DNA from 2 places in the Paenibacillus sp. JJ1683 genome. Region 1 is predicted to be linked to the other one. Evidence: riboswitches for the same ligand, from Rfam matches in the RefSeq annotation. Region 1 holds a riboswitch; the other holds the start of a gene.
What was found. Region 1 has a riboswitch for FMN ahead of ribE (riboflavin synthase). Riboswitches for the same ligand answer to the same signal wherever they lie in the genome.
Positions count from the first base shown of each region.

Region 1 (5,930 bases):
CTGGGCGGAGCAGCATCGCGTTGCCCACCAATTTCCAGTATATGAAGGAGGGCGTGCGTAATGGCAAAGCTGGAGGAAGAACTCAAACAGACGGGCGCCGCACAAGTGACAACATTCGAATCCGGTAATGAAATGGCAGCTACGGCGGCTGCGCAGATCAATTATCATATGATGGGATATTTCCCGATCACTCCATCGACCGAGGTAGCGCAGTATCTGGATCAAATGAAAACGCGTGGTCAGCATAATATTAAACTGGTTGCAGCCGATGGAGAACACGGATCGGCAGGGATTTGTTATGGAGCTGCGGCAGCTGGAGCGCGGGTTGTGAACGCCACCAGTTCGCAAGGTTTCCTGTACATGCTGGAGCAGTTGCCTGTTCAGTCAGGTACCCGTTTCCCTATGGTTATGAACCTGGTGACAAGAGCTGTCAGTGGTCCCTTGGATATTCGGGGGGATCATTCGGACCTGTATTATGGTTTGAACACAGGCTGGGTCATTTTGGCGGCAAGTACGCCACAGGCTGTGTATGATATGAACATCATGGCCCTGAAAATCGCAGAGCATAGCGATGTACGGTTGCCTGTAATGGTCGCATACGACGGTTTTTATACATCTCATCAAAAACGTAAAGTGCAATATTTTGCCGATGCAGAGACCGTGCGCGATTTTGTAGGCCCCAATCCGAACCTGAATTATCCGAATATTACGGATTTTGATCATCCTGTCACTGTGGGTGCGCATATGAACGGTGATGACCTGACGAATAATCACGTTCAACTGTCCGAAGCGTTGAAGCTTTCAGAAGGAGTATATGAGCAGGTAGCAGCAGAATATGCTGCTTTATCCGGTCGGGAATATCCGATTTTGGACCTGTATCATATGGAGGATGCTGAGGTTGCGGTATTTCTGCTGAATTCGGCGGCTGAATCGGCCAAGGATGTGGCGGATCAACTCCGTGCGCGTGGCATTAAAGCTGGTGTGATTCGTCCGAATATTATCCGGCCGTTCCCAGCCGCACAACTGCGGGAGGCGTTGCGCCATGTCAAGGCGTTGTTGGTGGGTGAACGTGCAGATTCGTACGGGTCGGATGGCGGTAATTTGACCCACGAAATTAAAGCGGCGTTGCAGGAGGACCCACTGAATCAAACCCTCGTATTGAGCCGTATCTTTGGCTTGGGAGGAAAGGATTTTTATGCGGAAGATGCAGAGGCGTTCTTCCAGCTTGCGATTGAGGCGGCAGAGGCTGGACGAGCGGAGAAGCCCTTTGATTATTACGGGATTAATCCGGGTTCAGCGGACAAGGTGATGCCGCAAGTCATGCAGCCACCACGTGGCAATGCATACCGTACGGGTCTGATTCAGGTTACGCCGGACGAGGCAACCGGGAAGCTCAAAGTCAAGGTACCACCTCTGCGTTCGTTAACAACCAAACCACGCCGTCTTACTCCGGGTCATGGGGCTTGTCCTGGTTGTGGAGCCTTGTCTGCACTAGAACTGTTTTTTAAAGGGATTGAAGGCGACATTGTTGTACTGTTCCAGACTGGCTGCGTATATGTGGTGACGACAGGGTACCCATACACATCACACAAGCAACCGATGATCCATAATCTTTTTCAAAACGGGGCCGCTACCCTTTCAGGAGCGCTGGAAGCTTACATGGAGATGAAGCGACGTAATGAAATTGAGATGTCGGATGATCCGACCTTTATCATGATCAGTGGTGACGGCGGGATGGATATTGGTATGGGTTCTGCGATTGGTGCGGCTCTGCGTAACCATAAACTGATCATGCTCGAATATGATAACGAGGGATACATGAATACAGGCTCTCAGCAATCGTACTCCACTCCAATGGGGCATATGACGAGTACGTCGGGTGTAGGGAAAATGCAAAAAGGGAAACAAGGGCATCATAAGGATACTGTGCAAATTATGGCCGCCTGTAACATCCCGTATGCCTTTACAGCAGCCGAAAGTCATCCGCAGGATATGCTGCGCAAAGCCGCCAAGGCTCAATGGTACGCCAACAACGTGGGTACGGCATATGGTAAAATTCTGTGCGCCTGCCCACTCAACTGGAAATCCGAAGACAGATTGGGTACTAGCATCGTGGGCGCCGCAGTCGAGTCTTGCTTCTTTCCTTTGTACGAAATCGAGCAAGGGAGCACGACGATTACGTACAATCCGGAAGACAAGGGAAAACGGATTCCAGCCGCAGAATGGCTGAAATTAATGGGTAAAACGAAGCATCTTCTCAAAGAGGAAGCAACGCTGGCTACCTTTGAGCAGGAAATTGAGCGTCGCTGGACTATCCTGAAAAAGAAACATGAAATTTCGGAGTTGTAATTCTGTTTTTTGCATAATAATTGTGTAACATTGTTAGCCGCTGTTTCGGCACCGGTTCGATTGAGATTCCTAGCGCTTGCTGCGCCAGGAATCTTTTTTTGCGTTTATGGGTTGAAGCATAAAAAAACAGGTAATGATTTCCGATATAGGAGTGGAGGCCTATAGAAGGTATGTTATAAAGTCTTCTTCTGAATTTTAAGATGCAATGAGGTGCAGGTAATGATTAAGCTGAACACAGTTGAAATAATTGAAATTATAAAGAAGCAAATCCCCAAGGTTATGAACATCACGCCAGTGGAACTCAAGTTTACGGATGATTTTGGACGGGCATCGCTGGCGGCAACAGAACACAAATTCACGCTGACGAACCAGCATTATTCTGCCAAGGTGATGGATTGCGTGTTAGAAACACAAGTGCGCCCTATTTTAATGTGTGAAATTATTTATTTTCTAAAATGCGAGTTTATTGATGGGCATGTGGATGTAAGACTGGATTATGAAGCATGTTCTGAGGGAGAGCGAGGACCTGTTGCTTCAGCTGTCATTACCTTTGATCATGATACGCAGCTTGGAGTCGACGAACTGGCCGATCTGATTGACCTGGCGCTTCATATGAATGATAAAACCTGGTTTGAGGAACTCTCCACTCAATATGTCAAAAGCAAAGCAGGAGCTTCGATTAGATAACTTGCTTTTTTTAGAAGTCGGTGCTAATATACGTAACAAGTTTAATGTTAATTCAATTAAATAAGAGCAAGATCCTTCGGGGCGGGGCGAAATTCCCCACCGGCGGTGATGACATGTTTGTGAATCGCTTCTGAGAACACAGCATGGCTTAGTCCGTGACCCGGATGCTGAACAATCAGCAGAAGGTGGACCTGGTGCAATTCCGGGACCGACAGTATAGTCTGGATGGGAGAAGGATACGAAGCGCATGTGCATGACGTGACATGTGCCAATTTTTAGCATACGTAAAAGTACGTACGGCTTATTTCGTTGTAGGACAGCATCGGACGACAGCTTTTATTAAGCTTTCTTTTCGATAGTGTTCTGAGCATAATTGGCTGTATTGTCATCATGCTTTCTTTTGGCAGACCTATGATTTCATGTCATTTTAATACATGTATGAACTGCGCTTGTATACTACATATGTGACTCTCATCACCCCCATGACGGATTGAATCCTGACTGGGGGTTATTTGCGCTTACAGCTGATGAATTAGGGATAAACTGAAATGTAGTGGAAAGGAGTGAAAGCATGTTTACCGGATTGGTCGAGGAAGTGGGTCGCATTCAAAGTATTTCCAAAAGTGGTGAAGCGATGGTGCTGGGGATTTCGGGTTCTGTGGTATTGGACGATTTGAAAATAGGCGACAGTGTCTCGGTGAATGGTGTTTGCCTGACGGCAATACAGATTGGTACTAAAGATTTTAAGGTTGATGTGATGCCTGAGACTTTTCGCAGCAGTAATCTAAGGGAACTCAGATCCGGCAGTCGAGTCAATTTGGAGCGGGCGATGGCGGCGAGTGGAAGATTCGGAGGACATATCGTACAGGGACATGTGGACGGGACGGGTACGATTCGCGGAGTGACATCAGAGCAGAATGCGGTAGTGTTCGAAGTTGAGCCTTCTGATCAAGCATTATTTAAATATGTTCTTCTCAAGGGGTCAATTACAATTGATGGTATCAGCCTCACAGTCGCGCAGCGGACGAGAAATAGCTTTGCTGTATCTATTATCCCCCACACCTTAGCCGAAACGGCCTTACAAGCCAAACGTGAGGGAGATACCGTGAATATTGAATGCGATATATTGGGCAAATATGTGGAGCAACTTTTACATTACAGAGGTTCAGCGTCGATGGAGAGAGCCGATCAAGCCCCACTTAGTTTGGACTATTTGGCGAAACACGGCTTTGCCTGATACAGCCTGTTACAGAATAATAGAGAAATTGGTTCAGGAGCATTCGTGACACAAGACATAAGGAGGAGAGGGTTATGGATAGAGGCATCCAAACAAGTGCAACGACAAACATCATGGAGCAGGATGAGTTGCACTATGACGAAGAGATCCGATTGGATTCCATCGAAGAAGCATTGGAGGATTTAAAGAACGGCAAAGTCGTTATTGTAGTGGATGATGAACAGCGGGAAAATGAAGGCGACTTTATCGCTTTGGCTGAAAAAGCATCGCCCGAGGTGATCAATTTCATGATTACAGAAGGTCGCGGATTGGTCTGTGTGCCGATCACACAGCACCGAGCCAAGGCATTGGAATTGCATCCTATGGTAGAGCAAAACACAGATTTTCATGGTACCGCCTTTACGGTATCGGTAGATCATATGAAGACAACAACGGGGATTTCAGCGGCTGAGCGCTCTTTGACTGTTCGTGCCTTAGCCGACGAAGCAATCACGGGAAGCGATTTTCGCAAACCTGGTCACATGTTCCCACTAATTGCTCGCGATGGTGGGGTCTTGCAGCGTGCCGGTCATACTGAAGCGGCTGTCGATCTGGCCCGACTCAGCGGCTTTAAGCCTGCCGGGGTCATTTGCGAAATTATAAAGGAAGATGGTTCGATGGCCCGCTTACCTGATTTGGTCGTGATCGCCAAGCGACATCAATTGAAGCTGATTAGCATTCAGCATTTAATCGACTACCGTCGTCGTTTGTCATTGTAAATAATTCAAAAAAAGAGAGGTTGATAAGCATGGCACGTTTTCTGGAAGGTAATCTCGTATCGAATGGTTTAAAGTATGGTATTGTGGTGGGCAGATTTAATGAATTTATTACAAGCAAACTGTTGAGCGGTGCACTTGATGCACTTCAAAGACATGGTGCACAGGAAGATGAAATTGATGTAGCGTGGGTGCCGGGTGCATTTGAAATTTCGCTTATTGCACAAAAAATGGCCGCAAGTGGAAAGTATGATGCTGTCATTACGCTTGGCACGGTTATCCGTGGTTCTACTTCACACTATGATATCGTCTGCAATGAAGTGGCCAAGGGTGTGGCGGCAAGCAGTCTGAAAACGGGTGTCCCTATTATTTTTGGTGTAGTGACTACGGAAAATATTGAGCAGGCCATAGAACGGGCAGGTACAAAGGCTGGTAATAAAGGTTGGGATTCTGCGCTGGCTGCGATTGAAATGGCCAATCTCGGTAAGCAGTTCTAATCATATAAATGGCTGAAAGAACGGCATAAACTGCAAAGTGGAAAAGGGATTAGATTGTTAAGCAAGGCGATGACGTATATACTACAGAAAGAGGGATTGATAACGTAGAGCATAAGTGCTAATGGGGAAAGGTATTGTTGAATGATGATTGGAGTAAGGCAGGGGGAAGCACATTGACAGTCGTAAATTACAAGCTGGAAACATTCGAGGGTCCGCTGGATCTACTGTTGCATCTGATTGATAAAGCCGAGATCGACATTCAGGATATCCCGATTAGCGATATTACTGATCAGTACATGGCTTTTTTGCACAGTATGCAGGAGCTGGAGCTGGACATTACAAGCGAGTTTCTAGTGATGGCGGCGACGCTCTTATCCATTAAGAGTAAATTGTTGCTTCCCAAGC
Region 1 is NZ_CM129820.1:3,396,236-3,402,165, reverse strand. It holds gene ACUC6J_RS14585 (2-oxoacid:acceptor oxidoreductase family protein) at 1-61, shown strand, start outside; gene ACUC6J_RS14580 (thiamine pyrophosphate-dependent enzyme) at 61-2,349, shown strand; gene ACUC6J_RS14575 (IDEAL domain-containing protein) at 2,569-3,036, shown strand; FMN riboswitch at 3,105-3,277, shown strand; gene ribE (riboflavin synthase) at 3,608-4,273, shown strand; gene ribB (3,4-dihydroxy-2-butanone-4-phosphate synthase) at 4,348-5,031, shown strand; gene ribH (6,7-dimethyl-8-ribityllumazine synthase) at 5,061-5,525, shown strand; gene ACUC6J_RS14555 (segregation and condensation protein A) at 5,699-5,930, shown strand, end outside.

Region 2 (5,930 bases), 1.9 Mb from region 1:
CTGTCCACATTAAGACGCTGTGGGGCATCGGCTACAAATGGGAGAATGGTTGATATGAACATCGAAATCATTTCCGAATGGATTGTCGTCCTCATGATGTCAGTCGTTATCATATGGCTTTGGCGGGAACGTGTAGCCTACAAGCGCAAACTAAAGGATATCCGAACCGCACTAGAGCGGATCGTCACCGTGAATCATGCCGAAAAGCTGCTATATGTCACAGGTGATGTTGAACTGCAACGACTCATGACGGAAATTAACCGACTACTAGACTTAAATCTGAGAGTATCAGCCGATTACAACCGAGGCCAAATCGCTATGCGTAAAATGATTTCGAATATTTCCCACGACCTCAAGACCCCGCTTACCGTTGTGCTTGGATATGCCGAGATGCTGGATGGCGATCCAGATATTTCGTCAGAAGAACGTATAAAGCTGCTATCCAGAATTCATCAAAAGACAAGCGAAGCGATTGAGCTGATCGGAAGTTTTTTTAGTTTGGCGAAGCTGGAAGCCAACGATACGGATATTCCACTGACCCGACTGGAGATAGGAGAACTGTGCAGACGCAGCATTTTGGAGTTTTATGATCTGCTGACGGCTCAGGGTTTTACGGTACATATTGACATTCCGGAGCATCCCATTTATGCCTTGGGGAACGAAGGAGCCATTGGGCGGGTGCTGAGCAATCTGATTTCAAATGCCATTCGCTACGGGGCAGAGGGTCGAACGCTAGGCCTGACGCTGTCAGAACAGCAGGATACAGTGCGTATAGAAGTGTGGGATCGTGGAAAAGGCATACAGGAGCCGGAGCAGGATAAGGTTTTTGAACGCATGTACACACTTGAGGATTCCCGTAATAAGGCGGTACAGGGCAGTGGACTGGGTCTTACGATTGCCAAGCGCCTGGTTGAATGCATGAATGGAGAGATGCAATTGACCAGCAAACCTTATGAGCAGACCGTCTTCTCTTTTACCTTGAAGAAGATCAACTATTAAGCGAGCTGCTCAACTTAATAAATTTGTAAGGATTACGAAAGAAAAATGAACATTTCGCCCTGTATTCTTGAATTATCAACAGTATACGAAGGGAGAACACCCATGACTTACATAATACGTACACATCATCTGACCAAAGCCATGAAGGGCAATGAAATTATAGCAGGGGTCAGTATGAATGTGCGCAAGGGGGAAACCTATGGCTTTCTCGGTCCCAATGGGGCAGGCAAGACAACGATCATGAAAATGATTACCAACCTGCTCAAGCCGACATCGGGTGAGATTGAACTGTTCGGTGAAAAGCTAACGCCACAGTCTTATCATCTGCTCGGACGGATAGGTTCGATTATTGAATACCCGATTTTTTATGATAGACTGACGGCTCAGCAAAATCTCGAACTTCATTGTGAATACATGGGCTATTATAATAAACAGGCTGTCCGGGATGCGCTAGAATTAGTGAACTTGCGGAATGCGGGTGACAAGCCAGTAAAAGACTTTTCACTAGGAATGAAGCAGCGTCTCGGGATTGCCCGAGCCATTGCGACCAAGCCAGAGCTACTCATTTTGGATGAACCAATTAATGGTCTGGACCCAGTGGGAATTAAGGAAATTCGGCAGTTATTCCACATGTTATGCAAGGAATATGGGATGACGCTGCTCGTATCCAGTCATATTTTAGCGGAAATAGAGCAGATTGCGGATACAATAGGCGTGATTAATCACGGACGGCTGATTGAGGAAGTTTCGATGGAACAGGTACTGGATACCAATACAGAATACATCGAATTTACGACCAACGATTGTAAAAAAGCGACCTACGTCCTCTCCCATCATCTGAGTCTGAATAATATAAAGGTACTCAATGAACAGAGTATACGTATTTACGATATGAGTGTACCGCAGAAGCAAATTACGAAAACGCTCATTTTAAATGATGTAGAAGTCGATTCCATTCATCAGAAAAGCAGTACGCTGGAAGACTACTTTTTACGTCTGTTACATGGAGGTGAGCCCCATGCTTAGATTAATACAGTTGGAGATGAAAAAGCTTCATCTGGCGGGTTATATCCGTTCAGCACTGATCGCCAACGCCTGTATTTTGGGGTTGCTCTGTATTATTGCGCTGGATAGCCAAAATGAAGGAGTACCCGAATTTACACAGTACGCTCAGCTTCTTGATCTCATGGACAATATGGTGAGAGCCACATTTATTGTATTTGCCTCCGTTCTGCTATGCCGTTTTATTGTAGGAGAATTTAAGTCCAAATCGATTACAATCTTGTTCATGTATCCGATTCATCGTCAAAAGCTGATGATCGCCAAACTCTTGATTGTGCTGCTGTTTACGTTCTTGTCTGTTGTTATATCGGAAATCATCATTACGGCTGCGATTCATTTGCTCAACCAGTTTGTCATGATTGTACCGGATAAGCTTACTCTTTCCATACTGGCCGAACAATCCGCGCGGACGCTAATCAATGCCGTGGCCGCCAGCTTTATGGGATTGGTTCCGCTGTATATGGGAATGCGAAGATACTCAGTACCCACGACTATTGTGACCTCAATTCTGGTTGTAGCCTTGCTTTTCTCCAATAATAACGGCGCTACACTTAGCTCCATTGCCCCCGTGCAAATCAGCTTCTCTGTGCTGGGAATGATTGTGGCTTATGCGGCAATTCGGCGCATTGAGTATAAGGATATTGCTTAGTAATATAGATTTTAGTGAAACGCTTTCAAAAAAAGATGAAAATCCTTGTTAGATATACACACATTTTTCACTGGACTTCATTCTAAAACAGGTATATCCTATAGGAGAAATTAAAAAACGGAATAAGGATCTTCGGGGTAGGGTGAGATTCCCAACCGGCGGTATGGCTCATGGAGCTAAGCCCGCGACTCTGTATCTGGCAACAGGATACGGACTGATTTGGTGAGATGCCAAAGCCGACGGTAAAGTCCGGATGGAAGAAGATCGAAGTATGAACATGCCGCAAAGTGAATGAATGCTGCGCTATAGTTTTTGCAGTAACTTCATTTAACTTGTATCAAACGGCAAGTTTATTTGATCAACCCCCGTCTTGCATGGCTTTCGCCATGAACGGGGGTTTTTGTGCCACCGGTCCTGTATTCGCAAGGAGCTAAATAAGTATGAGTCAATCATCAACTGTACTATCATCCAAAGGTTTTGATCGTAGCTCCCACATGAAAAGCGGTTTTTGGCTAGTCGCGATCGGAGCGGCCTTGTGGGGTGCAGACCCGCTGTTTCGTATTATTTTGTTAAAGTCATTTACCTCAGCACAAATCGTACTGATGGAGCATGTGCTGCTCTTTATCGCTCTGACGCCGATGCTGTGGAAGCATCGCGAGGAGCTCAAAACGATACGATTTCGTCAGGTTTTTGCTATTTTGTTCGTCTCGTGGGGCGGCTCGGCACTGGCCAGTGTGATTTTCACCATGGCACTCAGCAACGGTGATCTGAATGCAGTTCTTTTGCTCCAGAAGCTTCAGCCTTTGGTTGCTATTATTCTGGCCCGCGTTATATTGAAAGAAATGCTACCGCGTCATTTTGGAATATTAATTGTCATCGCTCTGTTCGGAACGTATCTTCTAACCTTCGGTTGGTCGCTTCCCTTTGGGCATGTTCATGATTTTGTTCACATTGGTAGTCTGCTCGCACTAGGTGCAGCGGTTCTGTGGGGCGGTTCGACCGTTATGGGGAGCTACTTGCTTCGTTCGATGAAATATGAGACAGTAACCTCCCTCCGCTTCATGGTGGCGCTCCCTCTGCTCATTGTTCTCACCTCGGTGGAGCATGCTCCGTGGAATATGCCTACAGGTACATGGGCGGGCGCAGCTGTAATGATCAACTTGCTGCTGCAAGCATTGCTTCCGGGTCTTCTCAGTTTATTACTGTATTACAAAGGCTTAAGTACAACCAAAGCTTCTTATGCTACGATGGCAGAATTGAGCTTCCCCATGGTTGGTGTCGTAATTAACTGGATCGCTTTCCAGCAAATCGTTACCGTAGCGCAATTGACTGGTTTTATGCTGATCTGGATTACACTCTTTATGATTTCTCGTCAGCAAAAAAATTAATAGCTTAATCTTCTTTCATGCTCATCCAAGCCAAATCGTGAAGATGCTTTTGCATCTCTGATTTGGCTTTTTATGTATTCATATTCATATTAACATTAGTTCCTAAGACCTATTTTTTCAAAAAAAGTGTACTATTCCTCGTTTTTAAAGATTACATCTATAAAATTAGTCGATTTATGTCGAATAAAACTATGTAGTGATCATCTGACACAGAGGAGAAAAAACGATGACTAAAGCAAAACAAACAGTTCCGTGGTGGAACAGGTTTCTCAAGCAGTTTTATTTAATGAGGACAAAATTAATAATATCTTTTTTGGCTGTGTTATTGATTCCAAGCGTACTTATTGGATACTTTTCTTACCAGGGGGCCACGACACAGCTCAGTCAGCAGATGGCTGCTTCCGTAAACACGAATCTGTATCTGATCCGAAGCAATGTTAATCAGTATGTAGCACCGATTATAAAAGACGTAGACGTGCTTACCAGTGAGATCGAATCTGATTCCATTGGTTCCAACCAAGAAGCACTTCAGAAAAAGTTGGACGTCATCGTCAAAGCTCATCCTGAGTTAGATGCCGCGCTCCTTGGCAATATGGAAGGACAATATATCCGTTCTCCGATAAAAAAGGAGGCTGATTATGATCCTAGGGAGAGAAAATGGTACAAAAACGCAATGCTACATAAGGGCAAGGTATTCGTCGGCGTTCCAGTTGCCAGCGTTACGACAGGGAACTTAGTGGTTAATGTATCGGCAACGCTCAAGGACGGTGAAGGAGCTGTTGCATTGGCTTTGAATCTGGACAAGATGGGTGAAAGTCTCCAATCTGTGAAGATAGGTGAACGCGGAGGACTCATCATTGTTGATTCTGATCATAAAGTTGTATCTGGGACTGGAACAGCCTTTACCAAGACAGGCAAAAAACCGGCTGACACCATGGAGGGACTTCCCGAAGTGGCGGCAACCGGAGAAAATGATACTCCTTCCGTGTCGCAAATTCAATTTATGAATCGGGATGTACTGGCCTTTACACTTAAGGACCCTCTCACTGGCTGGAACATTGTTGCACTATCGGATCTGGAGGATTACAGTGATGCAGCCCAACCGATTCTGAAGCAAAGCCTGATTGTAATTGTTATTTCCATACTGGCCGCTGCGATCATCATAGTGCTTATGGTCCGCTCATTCCTGATCCCACTCAAAAAGCTGCAAGCAGGAACACGGATCGTCCGGGATGGAAATCTGACCGAACGTGTTAACCTGTCTAGAAAGGACGAGTTCGGCGAGCTGGCACAGAATTTTGACCAGATGACGCATTCCTTGCACTCGATGGTTTCCGAGGTCAACCAAACCTCCTCCCGACTTGCTTCCTCTTCCCTGATAATCAAGGAGAGCACAGAGCAAACGACGGAGTCCGTACAACACGTAGCGGAAACAGTTATGGAATCCGCGGAAAATGCAGTGACCAGCGCCGAGGCATCCGAGCAAACCGCCAATGCTGTTGAAGAAATGGCGAAGGGTGTCAGCACGATTGCCGAATCGGCAAGCTCCATCGTGGATTCAGCAGGACAAACCGAGCAGGACGTAGCTCAAGGCAGTCAAATGATCAGCCATGTGCGGACACAAATGGACCGCATTTTGGAAGCTGTAAGCCAAACGGCTAGCCTGATGGATGAGCTATCCCAGCTCTCGGACGATGCGAAGCAAATGAACGCGGCTATAGCTGCCATTGCCAAGCAAACTAATTTGTTGTCCCTGAACGCATCTATTGAAGCCTCCAGAGCAGGCGAAGCTGGGCGCGGATTTGCTGTAGTCGCTATAGAGGTACGCAAGC
Region 2 is NZ_CM129820.1:1,503,606-1,509,535, reverse strand. It holds gene ACUC6J_RS06375 (response regulator transcription factor) at 1-53, shown strand, start outside; gene ACUC6J_RS06370 (sensor histidine kinase) at 55-999, shown strand; gene ACUC6J_RS06365 (ABC transporter ATP-binding protein) at 1,102-2,025, shown strand; gene ACUC6J_RS06360 (ABC transporter permease) at 2,018-2,710, shown strand; FMN riboswitch at 2,835-2,979, shown strand; gene ACUC6J_RS06355 (DMT family transporter) at 3,151-4,098, shown strand; gene ACUC6J_RS06350 (methyl-accepting chemotaxis protein) at 4,325-5,930, shown strand, end outside.
Region 2: linked by a shared signal. The riboswitch ahead of ACUC6J_RS06355 (DMT family transporter) and the one ahead of ribE (riboflavin synthase) in region 1 are both predicted to bind FMN.